Regions from separate parts of the Agrobacterium radiobacter genome, predicted to be linked through region 3. Evidence: riboswitches for the same ligand, from Rfam matches in the RefSeq annotation. Region 3 holds a riboswitch; each other region holds the start of a gene.
The links. A riboswitch is a leader RNA that binds a small molecule or an ion and turns the genes downstream of it on or off. The one in region 3 is predicted to bind cobalamin.

Region 1: it holds a riboswitch for cobalamin, as region 3 does, so the genes downstream of both, MRBLRC7O_RS02675 (CbtB domain-containing protein) here and nrdH (glutaredoxin-like protein NrdH) in region 3, are expected to answer to the same signal.
Region 2: it holds a riboswitch for cobalamin, as region 3 does, so the genes downstream of both, metE (5-methyltetrahydropteroyltriglutamate--homocysteine S-methyltransferase) here and nrdH (glutaredoxin-like protein NrdH) in region 3, are expected to answer to the same signal.

What each region holds. Positions count from the first base shown of each region.
Region 1 covers NZ_JBEGHX010000001.1:535,743-546,225, reverse strand. The annotation lists gene MRBLRC7O_RS02695 (GNAT family N-acetyltransferase) at 1-131, shown strand, start outside; gene MRBLRC7O_RS02690 (type 1 glutamine amidotransferase family protein) at 153-719, shown strand; partial or broken gene MRBLRC7O_RS02685 (hypothetical protein) at 891-1,204, opposite strand; gene MRBLRC7O_RS02680 (CbtA family protein) at 1,209-1,922, opposite strand; gene MRBLRC7O_RS02675 (CbtB domain-containing protein) at 1,934-2,116, opposite strand; cobalamin riboswitch at 2,279-2,512, opposite strand; gene MRBLRC7O_RS02670 (c-type cytochrome) at 2,560-3,480, opposite strand; gene MRBLRC7O_RS02665 (c-type cytochrome) at 3,571-4,005, opposite strand; gene MRBLRC7O_RS02660 (LysE family translocator) at 4,125-4,754, opposite strand; gene MRBLRC7O_RS02655 (helix-turn-helix transcriptional regulator) at 4,888-5,607, shown strand; gene MRBLRC7O_RS02650 (metallophosphoesterase) at 5,754-6,623, opposite strand; gene MRBLRC7O_RS02645 (superoxide dismutase) at 6,735-7,337, opposite strand; gene MRBLRC7O_RS02640 (hypothetical protein) at 7,558-7,914, shown strand; gene MRBLRC7O_RS02635 (GNAT family N-acetyltransferase) at 7,968-8,510, opposite strand; gene MRBLRC7O_RS02630 (LysR family transcriptional regulator) at 8,607-9,494, shown strand; gene MRBLRC7O_RS02625 (methyl-accepting chemotaxis protein) at 9,696-10,483, opposite strand, start outside.
Region 2 covers NZ_JBEGHX010000002.1:734,455-744,937, forward strand. The annotation lists gene MRBLRC7O_RS17260 (helix-turn-helix domain-containing protein) at 1-302, shown strand, start outside; gene MRBLRC7O_RS17265 (hypothetical protein) at 396-629, shown strand; gene metE (5-methyltetrahydropteroyltriglutamate--homocysteine S-methyltransferase) at 819-3,167, opposite strand; cobalamin riboswitch at 3,266-3,478, opposite strand; gene MRBLRC7O_RS17275 (ATP-binding cassette domain-containing protein) at 3,548-4,330, opposite strand; gene MRBLRC7O_RS17280 (sugar ABC transporter permease) at 4,349-5,662, opposite strand; gene xylF (D-xylose ABC transporter substrate-binding protein) at 5,742-6,782, opposite strand; gene MRBLRC7O_RS17290 (ROK family transcriptional regulator) at 7,024-8,256, shown strand; gene MRBLRC7O_RS17295 (glycerol-3-phosphate dehydrogenase) at 8,276-9,820, opposite strand; gene mce (methylmalonyl-CoA epimerase) at 9,984-10,400, opposite strand; gene scpA (methylmalonyl-CoA mutase) at 10,414-10,483, opposite strand, start outside.
Region 3 covers NZ_JBEGHX010000001.1:2,597,760-2,608,242, forward strand. The annotation lists gene MRBLRC7O_RS12750 (ATP-binding cassette domain-containing protein) at 1-570, shown strand, start outside; gene MRBLRC7O_RS12755 (nucleoside triphosphate hydrolase) at 567-1,196, shown strand; cobalamin riboswitch at 1,330-1,553, shown strand; gene nrdH (glutaredoxin-like protein NrdH) at 1,864-2,085, shown strand; gene nrdI (class Ib ribonucleoside-diphosphate reductase assembly flavoprotein NrdI) at 2,098-2,496, shown strand; gene nrdE (class 1b ribonucleoside-diphosphate reductase subunit alpha) at 2,484-4,670, shown strand; gene nrdF (class 1b ribonucleoside-diphosphate reductase subunit beta) at 4,687-5,661, shown strand; gene MRBLRC7O_RS12780 (alpha/beta hydrolase) at 5,692-6,795, opposite strand; gene recF (DNA replication/repair protein RecF) at 6,948-8,075, shown strand; gene MRBLRC7O_RS12790 (molybdopterin-synthase adenylyltransferase MoeB) at 8,098-8,865, shown strand; gene MRBLRC7O_RS12795 (GNAT family N-acetyltransferase) at 8,862-9,338, shown strand; gene MRBLRC7O_RS12800 (hypothetical protein) at 9,403-10,092, opposite strand; gene MRBLRC7O_RS12805 (2-hydroxyacid dehydrogenase) at 10,138-10,483, opposite strand, start outside.

The DNA.
Region 1 (10,483 bases), 2.1 Mb from region 3:
AGCGTCTCGGCTGCGACTATCTTTCCGTCAGCGCCACAACAGGCAATGTCGCGGCGCATCGCTTCTACGAAAACATGGATTTCGCGCCCCGGCCGGTTACCGGCATGCGCTACATGCAGTCAATTGCCTGATTGGCATCAACGGAGACGACCATGACACGGATCGCCATTGCGCTCGCGCAGGATTTTGCTGACTGGGAACCGGCGCTGCTTGCTGCCGCAGCGCGCGGCTATCTCGGCGTCGAAATCATCTATGCCACGCCTGATGGCCGGCCGGTAACGTCCATGGGCGGGCTGAATGTAACGCCTGACACATCCTATGACGCGCTTGATCCTGTTGGCATCGATGCGCTTGTCATTCCCGGCGGTCTCAGCTGGGAAAAGGGAACGGCTGTCGATCTTGGCGGGCTGGTGCACCGGTTTCGCGACAGGGACCGGCTGGTGGCCGGCATCTGTGCGGCGGCGAGCGCGCTCGGCGGCACGGGCGTTCTGAACGATGTCGCCCATACCGGCAATTCGCTGGCATCGCACAAGGCCTATGCCGTCTATAGCGGCGAGGCGCTTTATCGCGACCAGCCGAAAGCAGTCAGCGATCGCGGCATCATCACGGCCGCCGGCAGCGCGCCGGTGAGTTTTGCGGTGGAAATCCTGAAACACCTCGGCCTCTTTGGTCCGGAAGCCGAGGCGGAACTTCAGGTTTTTGCGGCGGAGCATCGCTGAGGCGCAGCCGTCTCGGTTGTTTGCACTCCCTCTACTCCCCGTCATTCCCGCCTTGGGCCGGAATCCAGCCGACGCGCGTCTGCGCGGCGGAAAGACTCCTCTCAGCCCAAGGACTTGGGCTGGCTGGATCCCGGCTCGAGGCCGGGATGACGGAGGTGAGAACAGCGATGATTATCGCTGATCCAGCACCCGGCAAACACGTGCTGCGTGATCGCCGCCCTCCCCGGCAATCGCCCGGCGAATATCGCGGCTGTTCAAATGCAGGCTACGGCCGGCAGGTGAATTTGCATGTTTTATCTTGGCAAGTGCCGCCGCCACAAAGGCGACCTCATGGTCGTGGAAAAGGCAAGAGCCCCCTCTTCTGTAGGGCTCGGCCCCAGCACCGCCTTGAAGGCAAGGCGGTGCACGGCGCAGAAAGCGCCGTGACCGGGAACGGCAAAACGCAGCGCATCGAGTTCCTCACTCCATTCCGCTGCGTCCTGCATGGATTTACGCCTGCTGGAAGCGCTTCAGGAAAAACGCGCTCAATGTTCCGAGCAAAGCCCAGAAAACGAAGCTCGTGATGGTGGCGGCGACGATGAACTGACGCTCCAGCGGCAGCGGCGCCAGCGCATGTTCACCTTCCGGCGGCAGGGGTGCGCCCACCACATGCGGCGCGACGATCAACACCAGCGCCAGAACGATGGCCCAGGGTTCGCGGCGGAATGCGATCAGCGCAATGCCGCCCGCGGTTGCGGCAACCGTCGAGAGCCACCAGATCTGCCGCGCCTCAAGTGCGGCGGCCGGGCTGCCCGGCAGTTCCGGCGGCAGGCCGATCATCGGGGCCAGCATGACGGCGGCAAAACCGGCAACGCCCCAGAGAAGGCCTTCGCGCCAGCCGCCATTCGTGCCGCGCAGCGAAATAAGGCCGGTCAGGACAAGCGCATAACCGATGGCGGTCAGGACATTGGCGGCGACAGTATAGGCGGTGCGCTCGAAGCCATCGGCCGGAACCCAGGCCTCGTCATTGTGCTCATGGGCGGGAACCGCAGCACCGGGCGCCGTCGCATCATGGCTGTGAGGCGCCTCGCCACCGGCGCTCTCATAGGTTTCCGCCTGAAGGATGAGCGGCGTGGTGCCGAAAGCCTGCATGGCAGACACGGCAAAGCCGCCGAGAATGCCGACGAGAACCGCGGTAAAGACGATATTGCGAAAAGATGACATGCCGTTTCCCCTCAATGGCAGGGGAAGGCATTGGCATGACGCGTGTCATGCGCGGCATTGTGAACGGCTTCCACATGGGAAAAGCCGACAAAACCGACAACAAACAGGCCAAGCACGATCGCCGTCAGCGATTGCGCGAAGCTGCCCGTTTTTGCGGAAACGGCTGAATTGGCCGTATTCTGCTGGATGGACATGGTGACCCCTCTCCCGGCGCGACCCCGCGCCTTTAGACACGGCCGAACGGCGGGAGCCGCAAGACCGCATGCGATACACTTCACCACGGGGATACGAGACTGACACAGGGAGGCATTGATCTCGCCACCCTGAAATTCCGCTCTTCCGGACACCCCGCCGGCATGGACATTTCCGTGATGGCAGGTCTCCTGGCTTACGGGTCAAAACCTGAAACACCTTCCCGGCATCGCCCTCCCTGGAAACCTCGGTTCCCGGAAAATGGCTTGCCAGTGGCACTTCGTTTCAGGCTCTCCGCTCACAGTTGCGGGGGCAGCCACGAATGAGGATTTCTCCCTATCGTGTTCCCTTTTCACCTTCCGGAACGCCCGGAAGGAACCATCACAGGATTGTTATCCGATGGGTGGCGGCGGGAGTCAATGGGCGCGCATGCGCCCAGGGCACCCTACCGCGCCGGAATGGCCTTCAGATAGGCGGCGATCGCATCGCGGTCATCCGCCGTCAGATGCGCCATGTTCTGCTGCACCTTGACCATGGAACCGCCGACGCTGTCGAATTCCGGGGTGAAGCCGGTTTCCAGATAGCTCGCAATATCGACCTTGGCCCAGCTTCCGATGCTTTGCGAGCCGGGGGTAATGTCAGGAATGCGGCCTTCGCCTTCCGGATTGGGGCCGCCAGCCAGCCACTTATCGGCAAGGAAACCGCCGAGCGCATTGCGCGGCGTATGGCACTCGCCGCAATGGCCCGGCCCTTCCACCAGATATTGACCGCGCAGCAATTCGGCATTGGCATTGGCAAGCTCGACGCGCGGCGGTGCGGAGGGGTCGAAATAAAGGAACTTCCAGCCGCCCAGCGCCATGCGCAGGTTGAACGGGAACGGCAGTTTGTGATCCGGCGCATCGTTCTGGCTGGCCGGCAGGGCTTTCAGATAACCGAAGAGATCGTTGATGTCCTTCTGCGTCATGCGGGCATAGGAGGCATAGGGAAAGGACGGGTAAAGGTGCTCACCGTTCCTGCCCACACCACGCGTCATCGCATCGCCGAATTCCGCCAGCGTCCAGCCGCCGATACCATGCTGCGGATCGGAAGAAATATTGGGCACATGAAAGGTGCCGAAGGGGCTTTTCAGCGCCTGCCCGCCCGCAAGCGTCAACAGCGCCTCACCCTTCGCATCGGGTGCGGCATGACAGCTTGCACAGCCGCCCGCCCAGAACAGCGTTTCGCCATTGGCCAGATCCGGTTCGCCAAGGCTGACCCAATGGCTTGGCGCCTGACGTTCCGGCGCGGTGACCCAGGCGAATATGCCGTAGCCGGCAATCGCCGCGACCACGGCCCCGCCAGCGAGTTTCGTCCAGATGGAGGACATACCCCTCTCCCCATTCTCACCTGACCCGGTCAGATGCCTTTCGAGCGTGAGAAAACGCCGCCGGGAAGCGGCGTTTCCAGAATCATTCGATTATTTCTTCAGACGGTAGGTCTGGTGGCAGGTGCCGCAATCGGCCCCGAGCGTCTTCATGGCGGTGGCAACGCCCGCCTGATCGCCGGGGAGATTGGCGAGAACGATGTCCGCATCCGTGCCAAGCTTGGCGGCCTTGGCCTTGAAGTCCTCGAAATTTTCCCAGATGGCGGGAGCAGCCGCGCTGCCGGTCTCGGTGCCGGCGGGGAACTGCTCCGGGAAGGCCTTGGCATTGGTGCCGATGGTCGTCACGGCGGCCTTGACGGTATCAGCATCAAAGGGCTTCTCGCCCTTGGAGATGGCGGCGAGTGAACCCATGGCGCCGCCGATCTGCTTCATCATGCCTTCACGTTTTTCGACTTCGCCGGCAGCGTAGACCGCTCCGGCGCAAAGACAGCCGAAAAGCATGGCCGCCGTGATGGTTTTCAGTTTCATGCACACTCTCCTTGATTCCGGCTGGGACACCGGGCGCTAGATGGAACGGCGCGAGGATGCCCTTTCCGGATGGCGAAAAGAAGTCACATTGCGGTGAATTCCATCGTGAAAACAGAAGCCTAAGACAAGGCCTCCCAGAGCGTGAGAAGCGCTGCGGCAATCAGCATGAAACCGGCGGCGCGACCGATGAAGATCGTGGCGGCGGGCGAGGAAACAAGCCATGCCCGGCTTTTATCCGCCGTCAGCGCCAGCGCGCCGTAGACGGTGAACTGCGTCACCGCCACCATCGCGCCCATCACCAGCCCCTGCATCCAGATCGGGCCATAGGCGGGTTTGAGAAATTGCGGATAGATCGCCATCATGAACAGATAGGCCTTCGGATTGGAAAGGCAGGTCAGCACCGCCCGCCAGAAGGCTTTTCTGACCGAAGCGCTCGCCTGGGCCTCGTCGCCGTTCACGACAATCGCGCTGCGCATCAGGCCGATGCCGATCCAGATCATATAGGCGGCGCCAAAGACCAGAAGCGGCAGGAACAGCGACGGCATCCAGGCGGCGAGCATGCCGACGCCCAACGCGCCGTAAAGCGAATGCACGATGCCGCCGGCGCTCATGCCGCTTGCGGCGGAAAGGCCGGTTCTTTTGCCGCCCGTCAGCGCGCTTGCCAGCACAAACAGCATGTCCATGCCCGGCAGAATGATGATGCCGAACAGGACCAGAAAGAAAAGCCAGAGATTTTCGGCGTAACTCATGTCAGTATCTCCCAAAACGGTTCATGACACATTCGGGAAAGCCCATGTTTCTCAATGTGTTTCTCCATTTATAGGAAAGACCAACTGACAGCGTTGTGTCAGTTGCGTGGCGAAGCAACCGGGAAAAACGGCAATGCGCAAGGCGTCGAGACTGTTCGAGATCATCCAGATCCTGCGGGTGGCGCGCAGGCCGGTCACCGCGCAGACGATTGCCGAGGCGCTGGAGGTGACGGTGCGCTCGGTCTATCGCGACATAGCAGCGCTTCAGACCATGCGCGTGCCGATCGAAGGGGAACGCGGCGTCGGTTATATCCTGCGTCCCGGCTTCAACCTGCCGCCGCTGATGTTTTCCATAGAAGAGACGGAGGCGATCGTGCTGGCGCTCGCCATGGTCGCCCGCACCGGCGATGCCGAATTGCGGCAGGCGGCCAGGCAGGTCAGCGACAAGATCGCCGCCTCCCTGCCCGACCCCCTGTCGAAAACCCTCTCCGCTAATGCCCTGCACGCCTGGGGCAGCATCGCGCCGGCGCCAGCAGGCGTCGATCTTGCCACGGTCAGGCGCGCGGTGCGCGACGAGGAGAAACTGGAGATCACCTATCGCGATGAAGCCGGCGCGGAAACGCAACGACGGATTGGGCCGATTGCGGTGATCTATTATTCCGAAACGGTGAATATCGTCGCCTGGTGCGAACTACGGCAGGCGATCCGCAATTTCCGCTCGGACCGGGTGCTGAGCTGCGACACCACGGGCAGCTTCTTCAAGCTCGAAGGCGAGAAGCTGCGGCAATTGTGGATGAGCGGCTGGCAGAGCAACCAGCCGGGAAACAGAACTCCGGAACGCGCGACAGATTAAGCTGGCGTTGTGCGACGAGCACGAGATAGTGCAGCTCGCAGCCTTTGTTCTCTGTCGGAGCCGGAGCACCCCTCTCCACCCTCATTCCTGTGCTCGTCACAGGAATCCAGTCGACACGCGTTTGAGCGGCGGAGGGGAGTCTGGCCTCAAAGCACGGCAGCGTTTTGCAGCAAATACCCCAGCACCCGGTCCTCCTCGCGCCCGAAACCGCGAATGGCGATTCGGTCGGCAAAGACATCGGCGATGGCAAACGTGTTCTGGTCGGGCGTATCCACCATGCCCTTGAAATTCACGAAGTGGGTATGGCCCAGCACGCCGTAATTGCCCTCGTGATTATGGCCGTTGAACCACGCGACGACCGAAGGATGCGCGCCGAGAAGCTCGAGGATGCGCGGCGCGTCCCACATGTTGTGGGCGTTTTCCGGATAGACAGGGTAGTGGCAGAGAACGATCACTTTTTCGCCTGCCGCATCCGCCTTTTGCAGAACCGTCTGCAGCCATTCGAACTGTTCATCGCTGAACGAGGCGTTCCAGTCCTGCGCATTGATTGCGCCCGCATCCGCCAGACGCTTCAGCCGCTCTGCAGCAAGCGCGCGACGCGGATCGCCGGGCGGCGGGGCGAAAAGGCTGACCTCGTTGCCGTCAAGCACGACGAAGCGAACGTCGCCGATGGAAAAATCATGCCAGGGGGCGGACATGCCGAGGCGGTTATGGATATCGGGCAAATGCTCAGCGGCGACGGCGAAATCGTGATTGCCTGGCAGCAGGACTGACCGGTGGCGAAGCTTGTCGTAAACGGCAAGGATCGCATCGAAATTTTCAAAGCCGCGGTCGATGATATCGCCCAGCGTCACCACGAAGGCCAGATCTTCGCGGTTGAAGGCGTCGATCGCGTCTGCGAGCTTTTTCGGGCTTTCAGCGTAATATCGGCCCATCTCGGGGCGCGGATCGGCATCGGCGTATTGGGGATCGGCGACAATGCCGAAGGAGAAGAGAGGCGTGGTTTTTTCAGTCATGATGCGCCGCGATAAACCCGGCGGATGACAGGCTTGTGACAGAGAACGACATCCCAAAAGCAGAACACCCGGCGCGAGGGCCGGGTGTTCGAAAATTCCGTTCCGCAAGCCTTACTTGGCGGCGGCTTCGTAACGCTCCAGGACGTAGTCCCAGTTGATGAGATTATCAACGAAGGCTTCGAGGTACTTCGGACGCAGGTTGCGGTAATCGATGTAGTAGGAGTGTTCCCATACGTCGACGCCGAGGATCGGTTCTGCGCCATGAACCAGCGGGTTTTCGCCGTTCGGGGTCTTGGAGATTTCGAGCTTGCCGTTCTTGACGGAAACCCATGCCCAGCCGGAGCCGAACTGCGTGGTGCCGGCAGCGATGAAATCAGCCTTGAACTTGTCGTAACCGCCGAGATCGGAGGCAAATGCCTGTTCGAGCTTGCCCGGCAGCTTGTTGCCGCCGCCGTCCTTCTTCAGCCACTTCCAGAAATGGACGTGGTTGTAATGCTGGGCAGCATTGTTGAAGAGACCGGCATTGGTGCCAAAGGACTTCTTCACGACTTCTTCGAGCGACAGGTCAGAAAGACCTGCTTCCGCCGCCAGCTTGTTGCCGTTGTCGACATATGCCTTGTGGTGCTTGTCGTGATGGAACTCGAGCGTCTCGCGCGACATGTAGGGTGCAAGCGCGTCGTAGTCGTAGGGGAGTTCAGGAAGTTCAAAGGCCATGGTTTTTACTCCTTTTTGCAGCGGGTTACCGCTCCTAGAAACCGTGTGAGCGGACCATAGGAGCGAAGCTCTGTTTGGGCAACCTGTGAAATATCAAAATGTTCCGCCAAAAGAGAAAATTCGTCTCGCGCCGGCCACCACCACATTTGTTTCACAACCCTGGCGTACCGTTTTCCACCCTATCGGTTCGGTTTTGCCGAGATTGCAGGAAGGAAATTCCATGACCCGCCCCAACTCCCGCTCCTTGATCCGCTCCATCCTCCTCTTCACCGCCCTGTCATCGCTGGCACTCCCCGCCGCCGCATCCTCGGACGATGCCTGGAAAGAATTCGTGGCGGATGTGCAGACGGCCTGCCTTGCCGGAGCCAAGGACATGATCGAGGACGCCAAGGCTGTGGTCGATCCCGTCGGCAGCGAAAATTACGGCCTCGCCATCCTGACCGGCAAGGCCAAGGGCGCGGATGCGACGGTCAGCCATATCTGCGTCTACGACAAGAAGACCAAGGCGGTGGAACTGGGCAGCGAGCTTGCCGGGGATACGCTGAAGGTGGAAATTCCCGGCTCCACCAAGCCCTGATTCTATATTGAGAGCGGGACCGCTCGCACTTTTCGCCGTCCCGCTCTGACGCCTCAGAAACGTGGCGTGGTGTCACCCTCGCCCAGCGCGCGCTGCATCAGCACCGTATCCAGCCATTGGCCATGTTTCCAGCCGATGGATTTGAAGGTGCCGACATGCTCGAAACCGGCGGCGCGGTGTACGCCGATCGACGCGGCGTTGGCGCTGTCGCCGATAACGGCGATCATCTGCCGGAAGCCGCGTGCGGTCGCCTCCTCGATCAGTGCATCGAGCAGCTTGCGGCCGATGCCCATGCCCTTCATGGCCGGATCGATATAAACGGAATTCTCCACCGCCGCGCCATAGGCCGGGCGCGGACGATAAGCACCGGCATAGGCATATCCGGCTATCTTTCCATCGCATTCGGCGACGAGATAGGGATAATTACCCTCCACCATGAGGCGACGGCGCTCAAGCATCGTCTCCGCGCTCGGCGGATCGATCTCGAAGCTGGCGCGGCCATGGAGCACGGCATCCCGGTAGATTTCGGTAATGGCTGGAATATCGGCCTCTTCACAGGGGCGGATCAAAAGGCTGGAAACGGTGGAAAGGGTCATTCTCTTGTCCTGCGGATCATTCACGCCATCATTGTGCATTGCGGCGCAGCCAAAATAAAGATTATCTGTCTTATACAAACAATAAGGTTTTCTTTGATGATGGACCTCGATCTGCGGCAGGTGCGCAGCTTCATGGATGTCGCCGATCTCGGCAGCTTTTCCGCCGCCGCCGACAAGGCGGGGCTGACCCAGCCGGCCATCAGCCTGCATATCCGGCTTCTCGAAAAACAACTCGGCGTTAGGTTGATCGAAAGGGTCGGCAGGCGCGCGCAGCCGACGGCGGCGGGCCGGGATTTTCTCATCCATGCAAGACGGATCGCGGAAGAAGTGGCGCATGCGATCGATACCGTAGCACCTCATCGCAGCGGGGTGACGGGACGCCTGCGCATCGGCACGGGCGCAACCGCCTGCATCTATCTGCTGCCGCCGGTGCTGGCCAAAATCCGCCAAGCCATGCCGGGTATCGAAATCGTCGTGCAGACCGGCAATACGCACGATATTTTGCGGCTTCTGGAGGCCAACACGATCGATGCGGCGGTGGTGGCCCTGCCCGCCAGTGGCCGCAGCCTCGATATCAGCGATATCCATCTCGATGAACTGGTTGCAGTTTTCCCGCATGGCGCCGTCACCGACAGAACGGTACTGAACGCCGAAACGCTTTCGACGCGGCCGCTGCTGCTTTACGAGGGCGGCAATACGCGCAGGCTGGTGGATCAATGGTTTTCGGCGAGCGGCCGCACCGTGCAGCCCGCCATGGAACTGGGCAGCGTCGAGGCCATCAAGAAGCTCGCGGGTGCGGGCCTTGGCCTCGCCATCGTGCCGCGCATGGCGATGGAGCATGAAAGCGCAACGTCGGGGCTTGAATGGCGCTCGCTGGAGCCGCCGCTGGAGCGCCGGATCGCGCTGGCGATGCGGCGAGACAAACATATGACCGCGCCGCTGCGGGCGCTTGCCGCTGCGCTGCCGAGCTTGCAGAAACGATAAAGCCCGCGCCGGTTTCGGGCGCGGGCTTTATGACACTTTTCTTCCGTCATGCCGGACTTGATCCGGCATCCAGCCACGGCGCGTCTGCGCCGTGAGTAGAGTCTCTCGCGATCAAGGACTTGATCGCCCTGGACCCCGGATCTAGTCCGGGGTGACGGAGTGCGGATGCTGGCTCCTCACCATATCCAACCTGGATTGTCTTCAGAACTCCGTCCAGTCGTCGCCCTTCACGGCCAGCGCCGCATTGCCGCGTGAGGCAGCGACCGGGCGGGCCCTGGAAGGTGCCGCGACGGGTGCGGCAGGCGCGCGGGCGGGGCTTGCGGCCCGCTGCATGTGCCTTGCCGTCTCCCGCAATGCGGAGGTCTGCTGGCCGAGCTGGAATTGCGCAAGCAGGGCGTGGAGGTTGGCGCATTCCTGCGCGAGACCCGCACCGGCCGCGTTCATTTCCTCGACCATGGCGGCGTTCTGCTGCGTGGCCTGATCCATGTGGTTGACGGCGGTGTTGACCTCGGAAAGGCCAGCCGACTGTTCCTGCGCCGCAGTGGCGATGGCATCCATATGGGTGTTGACGGAAAGCACCAGCTGCTCGATTTCGGAAAGCCCGACGCCGGTGTCGGCGACCAGCTTCACGCCCTCACCCACCGCAACGGCAGATGTGTTGATGAGCTGCTTGATTTCCTTGGCGGCATTGGCGGAGCGCTGCGCCAGTTCGCGCACTTCCTGTGCGACGACGGCAAAACCCTTGCCCGCATCACCCGCCCGTGCCGCCTCGACGCCCGCATTCAGCGCCAGAAGGTTGGTCTGGAAGGCGATTTCGTCGATGACGCCGATGATCTGGCCGATCTGGCGCGAGGAATGTTCGATGCGCTCCATGGCGGAGACGGCATCGCGCACCACCTTGCCGGAAAGATCGGCCTTTGACCGTGCTTCACGCACCGTGTCGCGCGCCTCGCCTGCTCGCTTGGAGGTGGCGGAAACGTTGGCGGTGA
Region 2 (10,483 bases), on a different contig from region 3:
AGAAGGGCGCCAACCGCGTCGGCGCGTCCCGTCTGCAGGCCATTGCGTCGATCCTCGGCGTGGATGTCAGTTCCCTGTTTGCCAATGCCACGCCCGATGGCGACCCGGCCAATCCGGCCCTTGGCACGATCAATGCCATGCAGACCTTCGTGGCTTCGAACGAAGGTTTTTCGCTCAACCAGGCCTTTTCGCGCATCAAGAGCGCCGCCGTGCGCAGAAGCATCGTCGCCCTCGTGACATCGCTCGCGGCGACTGAAGCGGCGGAAAATGCCAGCGCGCCGGCAGACAAAAACGACAATTGACGCAGGTGTGACGCTCGCGTGACGCTCGATATGGTCGAAATGAACAACGCAACATCAAAGCGTTTTCATACTGTCGACTGTCGAGAGGGAATCATGGTGGCGTCTACCACAGCTATACTTGAACAGGACAATGCAGACGAGATTCTCGCGCTCGGGCGGATGGTTTCCTATCTTTGCCAGCGCTCGAAGGCTCTGGAACTGGGCATGTCGACCTATTTTCTGGAAATGGCATTGCTGTCGCTGGCCCAGGACATCAATCAGCAGGGTCTGCCGTCGGTAAGCACAGAAATCAATGTCAGCGCCCTGGCACAGGCCGACCTGCATTGAACGCTTTCGCAACGGCATGAACCCGCGGGAGTGAGCGTTTCCGCGCCGGCCTCCAGTCGTGAAAGCTTGGGAACATTCTTGCCTGTCCGGCTGGCTCCATCCAGCCGGAGAGTCATTTGCATATCTTCCTCCACATTTTATTGGCGCAAGCCATGAGTGAGGCCCGGTTTTACCGGGCCTCACTTCATATCAAGGCACCGCGCGGCGAAGCTCGATGGCAGCGGCAACCATGTTGACGAGTGCCGGCCTGACCTCTTCCCACTTGCGGCTCTTCAGGCCGCAATCCGGGTTGATCCAGAGCTGCCGGTCGTCAAGCCGCTCCCGCGCCAGCGCCAGAAGATCGACCATTTCTCCGACATCAGGCACACGCGGCGAGTGGATGTCGTAGACGCCGGGACCGATCTGGTTCGGATATTTGTAAGTCCGAAACGCATCCAGCAACTCCATCTTTGACCGCGAGGTCTCGATGGAGATCACGTCGGCATCCATCGCCGCAATGGCATCGATAATCTGGTTGAATTCGGAATAGCACATATGGGTGTGCACCTGTGTGCGGTCGTCCACGCCGCTGGAGCAAATGCGGAAGCATTCCACCGCCCAGCCGAGATAATCCTGCCAGTCCCGGTGCCGAAGCGGCAGGCCTTCGCGAAGAGCTGCCTCATCGATCTGGATCATCTGTGCCCCGGCCGCCTCGAGATCGTTGACCTCGTCGCGGATGGCGAGCGCGATCTGCCGGCATGTCAGGCTTCTGGCGATATCATCGCGGACAAAGGACCAGTTAAGGATCGTCACCGGTCCGGTCAGCATGCCCTTGACGGGTTTGTCGGTGAGCGATTGGGAATATTCCCACCAGCGGACCGTCATCGGCTTCGGACGCGACACATCACCGAAGATGATGGGCGGACGCACGTAACGCGAGCCGTAACTCTGCACCCACGCATGCTGGGTAAAGGCGAAGCCGGACAGCTGCTCGCCAAAATATTGCACCATGTCATTGCGCTCGAACTCGCCGTGAACAAGCACATCGAGACCGATATCCTCCTGCCAGCGGATGGCCGCTTCCGTTTCTTTCTGCAGGAATGTTTCATACTGCGCATCGCTCAGGGCGCCCTTCGAATGCGCTGATCGGGCCTTGCGCACCTCCGGCGTCTGCGGGAAGGAGCCGATGGTGGTCGTCGGGAAAAGCGGCAGCGCAATGGCTTGCGACTGCAGCTTCTGGCGCTCGGCAAACGGGCTTAGCCGCTTCCTGTCGGCATCGCCGATCGTCGCGATACGCTTTTGCACGGCGGCATCCGTTACCTTAGGCGAGGATGGGCGTGCGGCAACCGCCTTCGAGGCAGCCTCCAGTTCCGGGGTTACAGCGGCCTTGCCCTCACCGAGAGCCTTGCCAAGCGTGGCAATCTCGTCGAGCTTCTGGCTGGCAAAGGAAAGCCAGCTTTTCAGATCGGCATCGAGGCCGGTTTCCAGTTCCAAATCGACCGGAACATGCAGCAGCGAGCAGGACGGCGCAATCTGAAACGCCGCCGCACCGCGTGACGCGATGATGGGTTCCAATCGGGTGACGATTGCGGCGAGATCAGCACGCCAGATGTTGCGGCCATCGATGACGCCCAGCGACAGAACGCGATTTTCCGGCAGCGCCTTCAACACCGCCTCCAACGCAGTGGGTGCTCGCAGCAGATCGACATGAAGGCCGGCAACCGGCAGCGCGGTGACGGTTTCGAGATTGTCCTCAAGCCCACCGAAATAGGTGGCGAGCAGGATCTTCAGATCCGGCGCGGCCCTGGACAAAGCCTGATAGGCCACAACCAGCGCATGACGCTCCCCCTCGGAAAGGTCCAGCACGGCGACCGGCTCGTCGATCTGCACCCAGTCTGCGCCTGCCGCGTGCAGGCGGCGCAGCAGCTCTTCATAGACAGGCAGCAGCCTCGCCAGCAGATCAAGCGGCTTGAAAGCAGCTTCACGCGCCTTGGCAAGCTTCAGGAACGTGACCGGACCGAGAATGACCGGACGCGTATGGATGCCGAGCGCCTTCGCCTCAAGGAAGTGGTCCACCGGCTTTTGCGAGGTCAGTTCGAAATGCTGATCCTCGGAGACCTCCGGCACCATGTAATGATAGTTGGTGTCGAACCATTTGGTCATTTCCAGCGCCGGAACGCCATGACCATGATGCGAATGCCCTTCATGCACATGGCCGCAGCCTGCATGCCCCTCGCTCTGGCTGCCGCGCGCCATGGCGAAATAGGTCGAGAGGGAAACATCTCCACCCGCCCATCCATAGAGGGATGGAACGGCGCCCACCATCACGGCCGTATCGAGGACATGATCGTAGAGAGAAAAATCATTGGAGGGGATGTGGCTAATCCCCTTCTCCTGCTGAAGCACCCAGTTTTCGGCGCGCAGCCTGGCGGCGGTTTCGAGAAGTTCCGTTTCGGAAATCTTTCCGGACCAGAAGCCTTCAAGCGCGAACTTCAATTCGCGATGACGGCCGATCCTCGGGAAACCGAGCGATGCGACTGGAATGGTCTTGTCTGACATTGTCATACCCCATTTGGTTGTGGGGGCATGGGTAAAGCGGACGCGTGCAGGTCCGGCTTGCCGAACCATTGCAGCAACCACCGGGACACCCCGCCCGTGGACGTTATTTTGTCCTGGCAGGTCTCCTGGCTTACGGGTCGCCGCCTTTGTCCGTCTTCCCGGAGTTCACCCCAGTGACGTCTTGGACAAAGGCTCGCCGCTTACAGTTGCGGGGGCAGCTCCGGTCTTGCCGATCGTCGGCGCACCGGATTCCCTCTTAGCTCCGGGATTGAAATAATCAGGCCCGGAGAACCATGACACCCGCATTTCTCACTACGGGCGTCACAATGTCAATAGACATAAAGAAATCTTTATATCTTTATTTCATTTAAAGGCAGGTATCAGGAGACGACCGCGCCCGGGCCCGCAACAGCGCCAGACGGCACCTTGCCCAGAATGATCATGCCGAGAACCTCGTCCTTCGTCACATCTTCCGTGCGGGCATGGCCGACCACCTTGCCGTTCTTCATCACGAATACCCTGTCCGCCAAGTCGAAGACGTCATGGATATCGTGGCTGATGAGGAAGATGCCGATGCCCTGCCGTTTCAGCTCCTTGACGAGATCACCGACCTGCGCGGTTTCCTGCGGCCCGAGCGCCGCCGTCGGTTCGTCCATGATGAGGATGCGGGCATCGAATAGAATGGCGCGGGCGATGGCGACGGACTGCCGCTGGCCGCCGGACAGTGCCTTCACCGGCTCCTTGAACCGCCGGAAATTGGGGTTGAGACGTCCCATCACCTCGCGGGCCGAAGCCTCCATGGCGACATCATCAAGCGTGCCCCATTTCGTCTTCAGCTCGCGGCCGAGATAAAGATTGGCCGCCGCATCGACATTATCCGCCACCGCCAGCGTCTGGTAGATGGTTTCAATGCCGTATTTCTTGGCGTCGCGGGGATTGCGGATATCCGCATCCTCGCCATTGATGAGGATTTCGCCCTCATCCCGCCGGTAGGCGCCGGACAATATCTTGATGAGCGTCGATTTGCCCGCGCCATTGTGGCCGAGAAGGGCGACCACCTCACCGGGGAAAAGATCGACTGAGGCGTTTTCCACCGCATGGATACCGCCGAAGGAAATGGAAATATTGCGCATTTCCACGAGGGGCGTGACTTGTTCCGTCATTGGGATTCTCCTCGGTTCTTACTTGGCGCGGGCGCGGTAGATGGTGTCGAGCCAGACGGCGACGACCAGAACCACACCGACGACGATGCGCTGGAAGGGCGTGTCGATGCCCACCAGCACCATGCCGGATTGCAGCGATTGCATGACGAGCGCGCCGAGCATCGCGCCCGCTATGGTGCCGACGCCGCCGGCGAGCGAGGTGCCGCCAATGACCGCCGCCGCGATCGTATAAAGTTCGTCCAGTTCACCCTGGGCGTTGGTTGCCGCGTTGAGGCGGGCTGTCGAAATCGCCGCTGCGATGGCGCACAGAACACCCATCAGCGTGAATATCTTCACCGTGACCCAGCGGGTCTTGATGCCGGCGAGTTCGGCTGCTTCCGGGTTACCGCCGATGGCGAATACATAACGTCCGAAGCGCAGCCGCGTGGCGATGAAGGTCATCACTGCACCAACGGCGAGCGCTATCAGCACCGGAATGGCGATGCCGTGCGGAATGAACAGGCCGCCGTCCGGCCAGGTGATGCCATTGGCATCGGCATAATTGCGGGCGATGTTGATCGGCCAGGGATAGCTGTTGACGACAGCCACAAAACCGATGACGACGAAGCAGCCGAGTGCCACCAGGAAATATTCCGCCCAGACCGGCCGCAGTGGAAAGCCGAAACGGCGGCGCTGGTGACGGGAATTGAGGATTGCCGCAACGATGGCGACGCAGGCAACGATAGCGGCGATCCAGCTCCATGTCGCGCCGATCGAGCCGCTGGTGCCGCCGCCCATCAGGCGGAAGGTGGAATCCATAGGCGCCACGGTGCGACCGCTGGTGACGAACCAGGTGCCGCCGCGCCAGACCAGCAGACCGCCGAGCGTGACGATGAAGGACGGCACATTCAGGAAGGCGATGATAGAGCCCTGCAGCATGCCGATGGCGCCGCCGACGAGAATGCCGACCAGAAGCGTGACGATCCATGTCGCCCAATGTTCGAAGCCGAGTATCTGCGGCAGGATCTCCGCTTGCGTGACACCCATGATCATGCCGGAAAAACCGAGGATCGACCCGACCGACAGGTCGATATTGCGGGTGACGATGACGAGCACCATACCGGTCGCCATGACAGCCACGGACGCGGTCTGCACGGAAAGGTTCCAGAGGTTTCGCGGCGTCAGGAACAGGCCGCCGGACAGGATATGAAATCCGATCCAGATCAGAAGAAGCGCGCCGACCATGCCGAGCAGGCGGGTATCAAGCTCCGTTGCGCTGATGAAGCGCGCGATGGAGCCTGTCTTTTCCGTCTTGGCGGACGCTGGGGAATTGGATTGGGTCATATCGGCCATGAACTGCCGGTGCTCCTCACATCTTAAAAGGCGCTGCGCCATGAACCATGGCGCAGCGCCCGAACCGGGACATAGTCGATCAGTTGCAGGCCTTGACGGATCCGGCCTTCACACCCTGGCAGGCCGTTTCCTTCTTGATCCAGCCAGCATCGATCACGACGTTCAGATTGTCCTTGGTGATGGCGATCGGCTTGAGGAAGACCGACTGCATCGTGACCTTCTTCGGGCCGCCATCAAAGGCGGTAACGCCCTTGATTTCCGTCATCTTCTTGCCACCAGCAAGCGCGAGCGCAATACCGGCCGCTTCCTTGCCGAGTTCACGGCTGTCTTTCCAGACGGATACCGTCTGCGTGCCGAGTGCGACGCGGTTAAGCGCGGCGAAGTCTGCATCCTGACCGGACACGGGAACCGAGCCCGCCATGCCCTGCGCGGCAAGAGCAGCGATTGCGCCACCGGCCGTGCCGTCGTTCGACGCGACAACAGCATCGACCTTGTTGTTATTCTTGGTCAGGAACTGTTCCATGTTCTTCTGGGCATTTTCCGGCTTCCAGCCATCGGTATAGGCTTCGCCGACATTCTTGATCTTGCCCCCGTCGATGGCGGCCTTCAGCACTTCCTGCTGGCCGGCGAACAGGAAGTCCGCGTTCGGATCGGAGGACGAGCCCTTGATGAAGACATAGTTGCCTTCCGGCTTCACCTTGAAGACTTCGGCAGCCTGAAGACGACCGACTTCCTTGTTGTCGAAGGTAATGTAGAAGGCGTTCTTGTTTTCGATCAGGCGGTCGTAACCAACGACCGGAATACCCTCGGCAACGGCCTTTTCAACGGCCGGGCCAATCGCGTCGCTGTCCTGCGCCAGGATGATCAGCGCGTTGGCGCCCTGGGAAATCAGCGATTCCACGTCGGTCAGCTGCTTTGCGGCGGACGACTGCGCATCGGCGGAAATGTACTTCGCGCCGGCCTTGTCGAGAGCGGACTTGATGGCCGCCTCATCCGTCTTCCAGCGTTCTTCCTGGAAATTCGACCAGGAAACGCCAACGACGAGATCAGCCGCAATAGCGGCAGTATGCAGGGAAACGAGTACGGCCGTACCCGCCAAAAGCTTGGCAAAAGAATTCATGATGTCCTCCCGGTAAGGGCGAAGCCTGCACCTCCATGCAGGAAAAACGCCCGGAAAAAGCTGCCGGTCTCTGTGATTTCACAATTTTCTCGACAGTCGAGAAAATTAATGTCAGAGATTCCCCATGCTGTCAACAACGGCTGCGGGCAGCATCCGGGTGCCTTGATCTTGCTTTCGGCATGCGCCATCAGAGGGATCAGCACGACAGGAAAAAAGCCGTTCAGGGAGCATGCCCCAGCCCATGTCCGCCATTGCAAGCACGGAACTGGTGCGCCAGAAAAACAGCCTGTCGGTGATGGCGGCACTGCGTCTGCACGGCAGTCTTTCCCATACCGACATGTCGACTTTCACCGGGCTTGCCTCCGCAACCGTTTCCGCCATCACCATGGAACTCGAACGTGCGGGGCTCATTCTCAGGAAAGAACAGCTTGCCACTGCCGGCCGCGGGCGGCCGCGTATCCTCTTCGCGCCAAGCGGCGACTTCTGCTACGTTGCGATCGTCATCATCTCCTCCGACAGCGTGCAATATTCGCTCGTCGATTATGCCGGCAAGCTGGTGGACCGCTTTACCGAGCAGAGGATCACGGCTGAAAAAGGCTCGTTCGGAGGTTCGATATTGGCGGGCCTTGCGAGACTTGCGGACCGTTCCCGCATCAACCGCCACGACATTCTTCAGGTCTCGATCAGCAGCAAGGGCCTCGTGGATGCGGCAACGGCTGTACTCGTGTGGTCGCCAGTCCTCGGTAACGAAAAGATAGATTTCCAGCAGCTTATTTCGCAAGACGGCCGCACCCGCGTGACGCTGAACAACGAGACGCTGCTGGCCGCAAAAGCCATTTGGATGCGGGAGCACGCAAGGGAAACCCCGGCGCCGGAAGCGCTCGTCACCCTGTCGCTCGGCCACAGCATCGGCCTTGGCATTGCCCGCGCAACGGGCGGCGCAATCGAAGTCAGCGCCCCCAATTTCGGTCATATGCTGCATCTGGCCGATGGTGCGCTCTGCCGTTGCGGCACCAGGGGCTGCATTGAGGCCTATTCCGGCTTCTACGCCATCCTGCGGTCGGCTTTCGAGGCACCACCGCAGGCGGAACCGGCAAAATTCGTGCCGATCGCCGAGGTGGACAAGATCGCCGCTTCGGCTCGCGCCGGGGGCCGAATGGCGCGGTTTGCCTTCCGCACCGCCGGCCTCGCGCTCGGTAACGGCCTTTCACGCCTCTTCAGCCTGCATGGGCATATGCCGGTTTTCATTATCGGTCCCGGCACGCGTTATTTCGATCTTCTGGAAAGCGGCCTGCATGATGGACTTGCACAGTCACAGGCGGTGCGTTTCGGCGGCATGCCGAAAATCGCAATCGCCCCTCACGAGCCGGAGCTGGTGTTCGAAGGGCATATGGAACACGCCCTTTCCGCTGCCGACGACTACATCTTGAGCGCCGACGGGCCCGAGAGACCGCTGAGGAGTTCAGGGAATTGACGGAAAACCTGACGGAAGCTCAGGCCTGCTCCGCCACGGCTTCGGTCTTTTGTTTACCGCCTGTCAGCATGGCCACGAATTCATCGAGACCGGCGGCCTCGTCCTTGCTCAGGCGCAGGCCCTGTTTCGTGCGGCGCCAGAGAATGTCCTCGGCCGCAAAGGCCCATTCGTGCTCAACCAGCCAGCGCACTTCGCATTCGTAAAGCGTGCCGCCAAAATGCCGGCCGAGGCTGGACACGTCGGTGGCGCTGCCCAACAGTTCTGCAGCCTTCGTGCCGTAATTTCTGACAAGCCGCTCGGCGTGGCGTCCATCAAGGAAAGGATATCGGGAGACGAGCGCCCGAACCTGCACCTCATATCTTTCCGCGCCGAAATCGCCGCCCGGCAGGTGGGAGCCCGCCGTCCACGGCTTGCCCTTTTCGCCGATCGCCGCGCCGATCTTTTCCAGCGCATGTTCCGCCAGCCGCCGATAGGTGGTGAGCTTGCCGCCGAAAATATTGAGGAGTGGAGCCTCGCCTTCGGCCTCTTCAACCTTCAGCACGTAATCGCGTGTGGCTTCCTGCGCTTTCGAAGCGCCGTCATCAAAGAGCGGCCGCACGCCGGAATAGGTCCAGACGATGTCTTCCGGCCGAACCGGCTCGCTGAAATAGTCGCTCGCCGCGTTGCAGAGATAGGAAATCTCTTCCTCGGAAATGCGAACCTTGGCCGGATCACCCTTATAGTCACGGTCGGTGGTGCCGATCAGCGTGAAATCCCGCTCATAGGGAATGGCGAAGATGATGCGGTTATCAGGGTTCTGGAAGAAATAGGCGCGCGGATCGGAAAACTTCTTGCGCACGATAATATGGCTGCCCTGCACGAGCCGGACATTGTGAACATCCTTGCGGCCGAAGACGCCGGAAAGCACCGTGTCCACCCAGGGACCGGCAGCGTTGACCAGCATGCGCGCTTTATGCGTGGCCGAACGACCGGTTTTTTCGTCCAGCGTCTCGATGCGCCACAGCCCGCCTTCGCGCCGTGCGGAAACGACCCGCGTGCGGTTCATGATCGTCGCGCCGCGATCCGCCGCATCGCGCGCGTTGAGAACCACGAAACGGGCATCATCCACCCAGCCGTCGGAATATTCGAAAGCCCTGGCAAAAGCCGGCTTCAGAGGCTTGCCCGCCGGGTCCTTGCGAAGATCGAGCGTACGGGTCGCCGGCAAAAGTTTGCGGCCGCCGAGATTGTCATAAAGAAACAGGCCGAGCCGGACCATCCAGGCCGGGCGTACTCCGCCCTTCTGAATGGGCAGAACGAAACGCATGGGCCAGATGACATGCGGCGCCATGGCCCATAGGATCTCGCGTTCCATCAGCGCTTCGCGCACCAAACGAAACTCGTAATGTTCGAGATAACGCAAGCCGCCATGAATGAGTTTGGTGGCCGCCGAAGACGTGCCGGAGGCAAAATCGCCCTTTTCCGCAAGCGCCACGGAATAACCCCTGCCCACGGCATCGCGGGCAATGCCGCAGCCATTGACGCCGCCACCGATGACAAAAAGATCAAAAATGTTTTCGCCGGACATGAAGCCTCCGCGACAATGCAGGGGAGAAACCCCTTATGGAAAGACAATTATATAAAAACGAAAACGAAACGAATGTCAAAAGAAAACAAACGAACCATATAAACGCAAATGAAAGCGCCGTGAGCGGTGCGTCACAACGTCAGTCTCCTAGGAGATTTATGTTTCAGCCGTGTGTCTGAGAAACCTGCTCAAGCTCATAGAGCACGCCGCCCATATCCTTCGGGTGCAGGAAAAGAACAGGATTGCCATGCGCGCCGATCTTCGGCTTGCCATCGCCCAGAATTCGAGCGCCCTTCTTGATGAGATCATCACGAGCCGCGTCAATATCCGGCACCTCAAAACAGAGATGGTGCGTCCCGCCGCCCGGATTTCTTTCGAGAAAGGCGGCAATCGGCGAATTTTCTCCGAGGGGGTGAAGGAGTTCGATCTTGGTATTCTCAGCCTGAATGAAAACCACCGTCACGCCGTGTTCAGGCAGGGATTGCGGCTCGGAGACATCTGCGCCAAGCGCCCTGTATCGGGCAATGGCGGCTTCGAGATCGGGCACCGCGATGGCGACGTGATTCAATCTTCCGAACATGGCCATCTTCCCCTCACACGTTCCGCCTGACGCCTTCGAGCAGGTCGAGAACCTTGTTGGCCGCGTCCATGACATTGGTGCCG
Region 3 (10,483 bases):
TTCCGCTCGCCGATCGAGGCGCGCAAGGCGGGCATCGAAACCGTCTATCAGAACCTTGCGCTGTCTCCCGCATTGTCCATAGCTGACAATATGTTTCTCGGCCGTGAAATCCGCAAGCCCGGCATTCAGGGCAGCCTGTTCCGGGCGCTCGACCGCCCGGCCATGGAAAAATTCGCCCGCGAAAAACTGTCGGAACTCGGCCTGATGACGATCCAGAACATCAATCAGGCGGTGGAAACCCTCTCCGGCGGTCAGCGCCAGGGCGTGGCGGTGGCGCGTGCGGCAGCCTTTGGCTCCAAGGTCGTCATCCTCGACGAGCCGACGGCGGCACTCGGCGTCAAGGAAAGCCGTCGCGTTCTCGAGCTTATTCTGGATGTGCGCTCCCGCGGTCTGCCGATTGTCCTGATCTCGCATAACATGCCGCATGTTTTCGAGGTTGCGGATCGCATCCATATCCACCGGCTCGGTAAGCGCCTGTGCGTCATCAATCCGAAGGACTATTCCATGTCCGACGCCGTCGCCTTCATGACCGGCGCCAAGGAAGCGCCGAAGGAAACGCTTGCCGCATGACGCTGAAGCTTGAGACGATCGTCGAAGACGTTCTTCGGCGGGCAGAGGGTCAATCCCGTTTCATCATAGCCATTGCCGGTCCCCCTGGGGCCGGCAAATCCACGCTGGCGGATGCTCTTTGCGAGGCCTTGTGCGCGCGAGGCGAAACGGCTGCCGTCCTGCCCATGGATGGCTTCCATATGGACAATGGCATTCTTGAGGAACGGGGCCTGCTGCCGCGAAAAGGCGCACCTGAAACTTTCGATGTGCGCGGCTTCCTTGATATCGTGTCCGCTGTCCGCAAGGGCGGGCAGGAGGTGCTTGTTCCGGTTTTCGACCGCTCCCGGGAGATTGCCATTGCGTCCGCCCGGGCGATCGCGCCGGAAACACGCCTTATCCTTGCCGAAGGCAACTATCTGCTGCTGAACGAAGCGCCCTGGACAAACCTCTCCGAGAGCTTTGACCTCACCATCTTCGTGGGCCCGTCCGTCGCCGTGCTGGAAGAGAGGCTGCGGAACAGATGGCAGGGTTATGGTCTCGATGCCGCTCAGATCCATGCCAAGCTTTTCGTAAACGATCTTCCCAACGGAAAAAGGGTGATCGAAAACGCCCGTCCAGCCGATATTCACATCGATATCTGGGAATAGATTAACGCTTTCCAGTTCTTTACCGGCAAAGCGCGTTTGCCGTTAAGCCTTTGTTGACCATGTGTTGAATCTTTTTGATCCACAGGGTGGGGCTTTTGTGTGTCTATTCATTGACGTGAAAATTTCCTCATATACTATATGTGGTGTTCAAGGTTCTTCCGATTCGCAAGGGTTGGGAGCTAAGACGGGAATTCGGTGCGTAACGCCATCATGGCGGAACAAGGCCGAAACTGCCCCCGCAACTGTAAGCGGCGAGCATCGTTCCGATTTGGGTCACTGGAGCCAAAAGCTCCGGGAAGGCCGGAATAGATGTTGTGACCCGCAAGTCAGGAGACCTGCCTTGAGCGCAAACGTCCACGGGCGGGGTGTCCGGAGGAAGGTGTTGACGCAAATGATTTGCGTGCGCCCTTTTCTGCCCCCTCCAGAACAAGCTTCGGGGTGAAGTCATGCCAGTGCATTTCTTTAAGTTGCTGCGCTCGTCGGCGTAGAGAGTGATTTTGTGCGGCTTGCAGCATTTTGGGAAAACCGGAGCCCGGTTTCCATCCGAAAATGCGAAGAGTTGCTTGGGCTACGCGCCTCACCTGAATGACAGATCCACCGCCACCCGATTGCGATTGTAATCGGCAATGTTGAGCCGTGTCCGAAATCGGCTTCGAGAGAGGAAATCATGACCGTCACCGTTTACAGCAAACCCGCCTGCGTCCAGTGCACCGCCACCTATCGTGCGCTCGACCGCATTGGTGTTCCCTATGAGATCATCGATATCTCCGAAGATGCGGATGCGCTCGATCACGTCCGGGGTCTTGGTTACATGCAGGTTCCCGTGGTCGTCGCCGGCGAACGCCATTGGGCGGGTTTCCGGCCGGATATGATCGGCTCGATCAGCTGAGGCGGTAAGGTGATGGGCCTGATCGTCTATTATTCCAGCCGCTCTGAAAACACCCATCGTTTCCTTCTGAAACTGGGGCGGCGTTTGTTTCGCCTGCCGCTCGGCGCTGAGGACGACGTGCCTCATGTGTCGGAACCCTATGTGCTGGTCACCCCCACCTATGGGGGCGGCGGCACCAAAGGGGCCGTGCCTAAGCCGGTCATCCGGTTTTTGAACGAGCCCTCCAACCGAAATCTCATTCGCGGCGTCATCGCGGCGGGAAACACGAATTTTGGCACCGCTTTCGCATCCGCCGGAGATATCGTCTCGCGCAAATGCGCGGTGCCGTTTCTCTATCGCTTCGAGCTTCTCGGCACGGAAGAAGACGTCGCCAACGTCAAACATGGATTGGAACGATTTTGGACACGCTGACCTCGAGCGCGCTGCGCAAGGACGCCAAACAGCCGGCAGCCGCAAGCCAGAAACCGCTTGATGCGGGGCTGGACTATCACGCGCTGAACGCGATGCTGAACCTTTACGACGAGAACGGGAAGATCCAGCTCGACAAGGATCGGCTGGCCGCCCGGCAATATTTCCTCCAGCACGTCAACCAGAACACGGTATTTTTCCATAACCTCAGGGAAAAGCTCGATTATCTGGTGACGGAGGGATATTACGAGCAGGAGGTGCTGGACCAGTATTCCTTCAATTTTGTTCGTGACCTCTATGACGAGGCCTATGCCCGGAAATTCCGTTTTCCGACCTTTCTCGGCGCCTTCAAATATTACACCTCCTATACGCTGAAGACCTTCGACGGAAAACGTTATCTGGAGCGTTATGAGGATCGCGTCTGCATGGTGGCGCTGGCCCTTGCGCGTGGTGATGAGCAACTTGCCCGCAATCTGGTCGATGAAATCATTTCAGGCCGCTTCCAGCCGGCCACCCCGACATTCCTCAATGCCGGCAAAAAGAGCCGCGGCGAGCTGGTCTCGTGTTTTCTGCTGCGGGTGGAAGACAATATGGAAAGCATCGGCCGCTCCATCAATTCGGCCTTGCAGCTTTCCAAGCGCGGCGGCGGCGTGGCGCTGTCCTTGACCAATATTCGCGAATTCGGAGCGCCGATCAAACAGATCGAAAACCAGTCCTCCGGCGTCATTCCTGTCATGAAGCTGCTGGAAGATTCTTTTTCATATGCCAACCAGCTTGGCGCACGCCAGGGTGCTGGCGCGGTCTATCTGCATGCCCATCACCCTGACATCATGCGCTTCCTTGATACCAAGCGCGAAAACGCCGACGAAAAAATTCGCATCAAGACGCTGTCGCTCGGCGTGGTGATCCCCGACATCACCTTCGAACTCGCCCGCAACAACGAGGACATGTATCTGTTTTCGCCCTATGATGTGGAGCGGGTCTATGGCGTGCCGTTGACCGAGATTTCGGTCAGCGAAAAATATCACGAAATGGTCGCCGACAGCCGCATCCGCAAGAAGAAGATCAAGGCGCGCGAATTCTTTCAGGTGATCGCCGAAATCCAGTTCGAGAGCGGTTACCCCTACATCATGTTCGAGGACACGGTGAACCGCGCCAATCAGATCGCCGGCCGCATCAGCATGAGCAATCTCTGCTCGGAAATCCTGCAGGTCAGCGAAGCGAGCGAATTCAATGCCGATCTGTCCTACAGCCATATGGGCAAGGATATTTCCTGCAATCTCGGTTCGCTCAACATTGCCGCTGCAATGGATTCGGACGATTTCGGCAAGACCATCGAGACCTCCATCCGGGCGCTGACAGCAGTGTCTGATATGAGCCACATTTCCTCCGTCCCCTCGGTGGAAAAGGGCAATGATGCGAGCCACGCCATCGGGCTCGGCCAGATGAACCTGCACGGCTATCTGGCGCGCGAACGCATCTTCTACGGTTCCGAAGAGGGCGTCGATTTCACCAATATCTATTTCTACACCGTGACCTATCATGCCATCCGCGCTAGCAACCGGCTGGCGGTGGAAAGAGGCCAGAGCTTCAAGGGCTTTGAAAATTCGAAATATGCCTCGGGCGACTATTTCGACAAATATACCGACCGGGAATGGTTGCCCGCGACCGAAAAGGTGAAGGAACTGTTCGAAAAGGCCGGCATTGCCATTCCGACGCAGGAGGACTGGAAGGCGCTGAGGCAGGACGTCATGGCATCAGGTCTTTATAACCAGAACCTACAAGCTGTGCCGCCGACAGGTTCGATCTCCTATATCAACCACTCGACGTCTTCCATTCATCCAATCGTCTCGAAGATCGAAATCCGCAAGGAAGGCAAGATCGGCCGCGTTTATTACCCGGCTTCCTATCTCTCGAACGACAATCTCGAATATTATCAGGATGCCTATGAGATCGGTCCTGAGAAGATCATCGACACCTATGCGGCGGCCACCCAGCATGTCGATCAGGGCCTGTCTCTGACGCTGTTCTTCCGCGATACGGCAACGACGCGCGATATCAACCGGGCGCAGATCTACGCCTGGAAGAAGGGCATCAAGACGATCTACTACATCCGTTTGCGCCAGATGGCGCTGGAAGGCACGCAGGTTCAGGGCTGCGTTTCCTGCACGCTCTGAATTGAGGGACAAGACAATGAACATCGCCGTAAAACCCGCGTCCCGCATTCGCGCGGTCAACTGGAACCGCATCGAGGACGACAAGGATCTCGAAGTCTGGAACCGCCTGACCTCGAATTTCTGGCTTCCGGAAAAAGTGCCGCTCTCCAACGACATTCCCTCCTGGGGAACGCTGAAGCCGGAAGAACAGAAACTGACCATCCGTGTCTTCACCGGGCTGACATTGCTCGACACCATCCAGAACGGCGTCGGCGCCGTGCGGCTGATGGCGGATTCGGCCACGCCGCATGAGGAGGCCGTGCTCTCCAACATTTCCTTCATGGAGGCCGTGCACGCCCGCTCCTATTCCTCGATCTTCTCGACGCTATGCTCCACGCCTGATGTCGACGATGCCTATCGCTGGTCTGAGGAAAACGAGTTCCTGCAACGCAAATCCGCGCTGATCATGCGCGAATATGACAGCGGCGATCCGCTGAAAAAGAAGATCGCCAGCGTTTTCCTGGAAAGCTTTCTGTTCTATTCCGGCTTCTACCTGCCGATGTTCTGGTCAAGCCGCGCCAAGCTTACCAATACGGCGGATTTGATCCGCCTCATCATCCGCGACGAGGCCGTGCATGGCTATTATATCGGCTACAAGTTCCAGCGGGCGGTGGAGCGCCTCGGCGAAAAGGAGAGACAGGAAATCAAGGACTTCGCCTTCGATCTCCTGCTCGAGCTTTATGACAACGAGGCGAAATATACCGAAGACCTCTATGACGGCGTTGGCCTGACCGAGGATGTCAAGCAGTTCCTGCATTACAACGCCAACAAGGCCCTTATGAATCTGGGTTACGAGGCGCTGTTTCCCGCCGAGGCCTGCCGGGTCAATCCAGCGATCCTGTCGGCACTCTCACCCAATGCCGACGAGAACCACGACTTTTTCTCCGGTTCCGGCTCGTCCTATGTCATCGGCAAGGCGGTCGCGACTGAAGATGAAGACTGGGATTTCTGAAACCCTGATGTCAGCAGGAACCCGCAAAGCCTATTGCGGGTTCACCACCTGGCTCGCAAGGCGGAAGGGGCTGGAGACCGTTGCGCCGATCGCATCGAATACGAAGGCTCCTGCACTATTGATATCACCGCCGCGCCTGCTTGCCTCCAGTTGCGGAACCATGGAGGCCAGCGCGGCATAACGGTCGTGATTGAGTGGGTCCGACGCCTCCAGATTGGAGATATCGACGAATTGCACGCCCTCTTTCAGGGCCGCTTCCTGAACCTGCGGATCGGTGACGTCAAGCGCACCGATGCGGGTGACATCGGCACCCAGTATGGAGGATGCTTTTAAGGCCCGGTCGTCCTTGGACACCAGCACGGTGAGTGGCGGATTGAGCCGGCCGACGACCTCGATCTGCTTGCGGAAGACATCGGCGTCGATATCGGGCGCAGCCAGCACCACCTGCAGCTTGGCGATGACATCGTTCCTGCCTTCGAAGCGCAATTGCCGCAACGCTTCCATCACCAGCCAGCCGCCCATGCTGTGACCGAATACGACGACGCTTTTTCGTGGTGTCTGCCGGGTGAGGTCGGTCAATAGGGCGGCCAGCGCATCACGCGAATAGGTCGCCGATTCCTTGTCGGCGACGTAGCCGGTGACATTGGCCTGCGAAGGCCAGGCAAAGACTAATGGCACGCCATTCATATTGGCATCGGCAGCCATTTGCGCCGCGCGGAAAAGGGCTTCCTGATAGCTGTAATTATAGCCATGCACAAAAAGTGCGATCTGCTTGCCAGAGCGGGCAATATCGCCGAGATCGGCGTTGAAGGCCGTCTTCGTCAACATATCGGCCTTGGTAACAACGAAGTCCTTCTTCGGGTCCGGCTTGCCGCTGGACCACTCGATTTTTCCGCTTTTATGGGTAGGAGGAATGGAAATATCGAAGCGCGCATAATTCGGCTCGGCCGCCCGTTCCGTCCCGAAGCCCTTTTTTGCGTCCTTGTTTCTCTCGCGTGTACTCGCCACATAGGCGGTTACGATTTTGGTGCCTTTGGCCCTGGTGTCCACAGCCTGCAGCACATCCGCCCCCGGTCTGCCCGCGCAGGATGAAAGAACGCTGAGGGTGAGAAGGAGCGAAAAAATCAGGCGCATGAATGGGCTACCGATGACAAGGAACGGCTGATAAATAACCGGCCGTCAAAAAAGTTGCTACTGGAGAATGAATTGCGCTGCTGCGGTGGTCTTCGATGTGGAGAGGCATTCCCCACCTTGCTATCCGGACATGTTCGTTTTAGGCCGTAAAGATGACGAACAAGGTGTCGCTTTTACGGCTGAAACTCACGGACTTCCGCAATTATGCGGCGGCTGCGCTCACGCTCGATGACCGCCATGTGGTGCTGACGGGCGACAATGGTTCCGGCAAGACCAATCTGCTTGAGGCTGTCTCCTTTCTCTCACCCGGAAGAGGCCTGCGCCGGGCCACTTTATCCGACGTAACACGGGTGGGGGCGGAGGCTGCCGGTTTCTCGATTTTTGCCGATGTCGAAGGCATGGATGGCGAAGTCGCCATCGGCACCGGGATCGAAGGTGACGGAGAGGTGGTGTCGCGTCGCCTGAGACTAAATGGCACGCCCGTCAAATCCGTCGACGAATTGACCGACCATCTGCGGGTGCTGTGGCTGACGCCCGCCATGGATGGCCTCTTTACCGGCTCATCATCGGATCGCCGGCGTTTCCTCGACCGGCTGGTGCTGTCGCTCGATCCAGCTCATGGACGGCGGGCAAGCGATTTTGAAAAGGCCATGCGCGGCCGCAACCGCCTGCTTTCGGAAGGCCGCTTTGATCCGGTCTGGCTGGACGGTATCGAAAAGCAGATGGCCGAACTCGGCATATCCATGGCCGTTGCCCGTTATGAGATGCTCGGCCTTCTGAAGAGCCTGATCGAAGGGCGGGCGGGCAATGCCGCTTTCCCGTCGGCAGCGCTCTCGCTCTCCGGTTTCATGGACGATGGGCTCAACCGCCCTGCCGTCGATCTGGAGGATGAATACAGGCTTATGTTGCGCGATGGCCGGTATCGCGACGCCGCTGCCGGCCGTACGCTGGATGGGCCGCACCGCGTCGATCTCTTCGTGCGTCATGCGGAAAAGGACATGGAGGCCGAACGCTGTTCAACCGGGGAACAGAAGGCGCTGCTGGTGGGGCTGGTGCTTGCCCATGCGCAGCTCACCGCCAATATGACCGGCCATGCGCCGGTCCTGCTGCTGGACGAGATCGCCGCCCATCTGGATGAGGGCAGGCGGGCGGCGCTGTTCGATCTCATCCACGCGCTTGGCGGCCAGAGCTTCATGACGGGAACGGATGCGGCCATGTTCTCGGCCCTTGGTGAGCGGGCGCAGTTCTTCAATGTATCCCACGGGAGCATCACGGCGTGACGGCAGAGAGATGGAGTGCGACATGGACCCGCTGAGCCCGGAAGAAATCGAACGCTACAAGCGTCACATCCTGCTGCCGGAAATCGGCGGCGCCGGACAGCAGCGGCTGAAGGCGGCGCGCGTACTGGTGATCGGAGCGGGCGGTCTTGGTGCGCCCGTGCTTCATTATCTTGCCGCCGCCGGTGTCGGCACGCTCGGCATGATCGATGACGATGTGGTTTCCCTCTCCAACCTCCAGCGACAGGTGATCCACGATACCGGCACGATTGGGGAGCTGAAAACGGAAAGCGCCCGCAAGGCCATCGCCCGTCTCAACCCGTATGTCCGTACTCTTGTTTATGAGGAACGCTTTTCGCAGGTCTGGGCGCATGACCATCTGCAATCCTTCGATCTCCTTATCGACGGCTCGGACAATTTCGATACGCGTTATACCGCCGCCGATGCGGCGGAGGCTGCCAGGAGACCGCTGGTAACGGGTGCTGTCGGCCGTTTTGACGGCTCGGTAACGGTGCTGAAACCCTACGAGACAAATGTCGAGGGCATTCTGCTGCCCGGCTATCGTGACCTGTTTCCCGAGCCGCCTCCGCAGGGGCTTATTCCCAATTGCGCGGAAACAGGTATTGTCGGCGCGCTGACCGGGGTTATCGGCACGCTTATGGCCATGGAGGCGATCAAGGTGATCACCGGTGCCGGCGAACCGCTGATTGGCCGCCTGCTCCTTTATGATGCCCTGTCGGCCCGTTTCGAAACCGTGCGATACAGGCGACGGGCAACGGGAGGGAAATCATGACCGAGATTATCGGGATCGGAGAGGACTTCGATCGCTGGCAGGAATTGCTGGCGCTCATCATGTCGTCCTTCGCCTATATGGACGGCGTCATCGATCCACCGTCCTCGGCCCATCGCCTGACGCTGGATAATCTCTCCGAAAAGGCGAGGGCGGAAATTGCTTTCGTTGCGGTGGACGAAGGCGAACTGTTGGGCTGCCTGTTCTGCCGGCCGGAGCCACCCGCCTGTCTTTACGTCGGAAAGCTGTGCGTCTCACCCCAGGCGCAGGGAAAGGGCATAGGCAAGATGCTGCTGCAGAGGTCCGAAGCGTTGGCGCGCGAATTGGCGCTGCCGGCGCTGCGGCTGGAAACCCGCATCGAGCTGATCACCAATCACGCCAGATTCGCCGCCTGGGGTTTCGTCAAGACTGCTGAAAACGCCCATGCCGGTTACGATCGCACGACCTCGATCGAGATGACCAAGGTCCTCGGCTGAAATCGTCTTCAGCCGATCCGGCTGCGTAAAGTCCGGAGTTATCTTCCTTGGCCGATCACAGAGCCTATTGCAAAAGGCCGGATTGCACCATCTGGGAGAGAAAGACCGAGGAGACGCGGTCAATGCCGGTCTGCGACTGGTTTTCTGCCGATCCGACCCGCCACACAGCTTTCTCCGGCCCGCGGAAGAGCTGGATTTCCGTGTTGACCTTGTGGGTGAGAGGAGCCGCCTTTGTCGCTTCCACCATCTGCTTCATCAGTCTTGCGGACGGCATGCGCGTTCTGTCGCCGATCTCGTCTGCATTTGCACTGGCCTTCAGCCGCTGGAAGGCTGGCGCGACATCCGGCAGAGAGCAGTTCATCCTGATTTGCGCCACAACAACACCCGTGGGCGTTTGTGCACCGATACGTGCGGGCTCCGCCTTGCAACGCACCCGTTTCGTACTCGCCACCCAGAGCTTTGCGAATTGCTCCGATTGTTCGTTCGTTGTCCCCTTGGGTGAATGCATGCCTCTGTTTTTGCGTTGCCAGGCGACCGGGTCTGCAACCAGTTCCATATCCGCGTAGCGCGGGCTGCTACCCGAGGATCCCCATTCCTTGTTCAAACGAGACATGCTGGCGCGATCAAAATTCAGCCAGGCGCGATAATAGAGTTCCGCAGTCTCTTCAGGGGAGGGCGAAGCGGCCTGGGCCGAACCGCCGACCAGCATGAGCAGGATGGAGATCACCGTTAAGAACTTCGCCTGGATACCCATTGAACTTTCCCTCCCTATGATCGAACGACGGTGGCCTGAGCCGGCTCAGTTCCGCCCCGGCAGCACCCGGTTCGGGGGACGGTGGCCGTCGAACAGCGTGCGGATGTTGATGATGACCTTGTCGCCCATTTCGATGCGGCCTTCGATCGTCGCAGAACCCATGTGCGGAAGCAGCACGACCTTACCTTCCTTGGCGAGCTTGATGAGCTTGGGGTTCACCGCAGGCTCGTTCTCATAGACGTCAAGACCGGCGCCGGCGATCTTGCCTTCGCGCAGGCACTGGATCATCGCCGCCTCATCGATGATATCGCCGCGCGCAGTATTGACGATGTAGCTGGTCGGCTGCATCAGCGCGAGCCGCCGCGCCGAAATCAGATGATAGGTTGCAGGC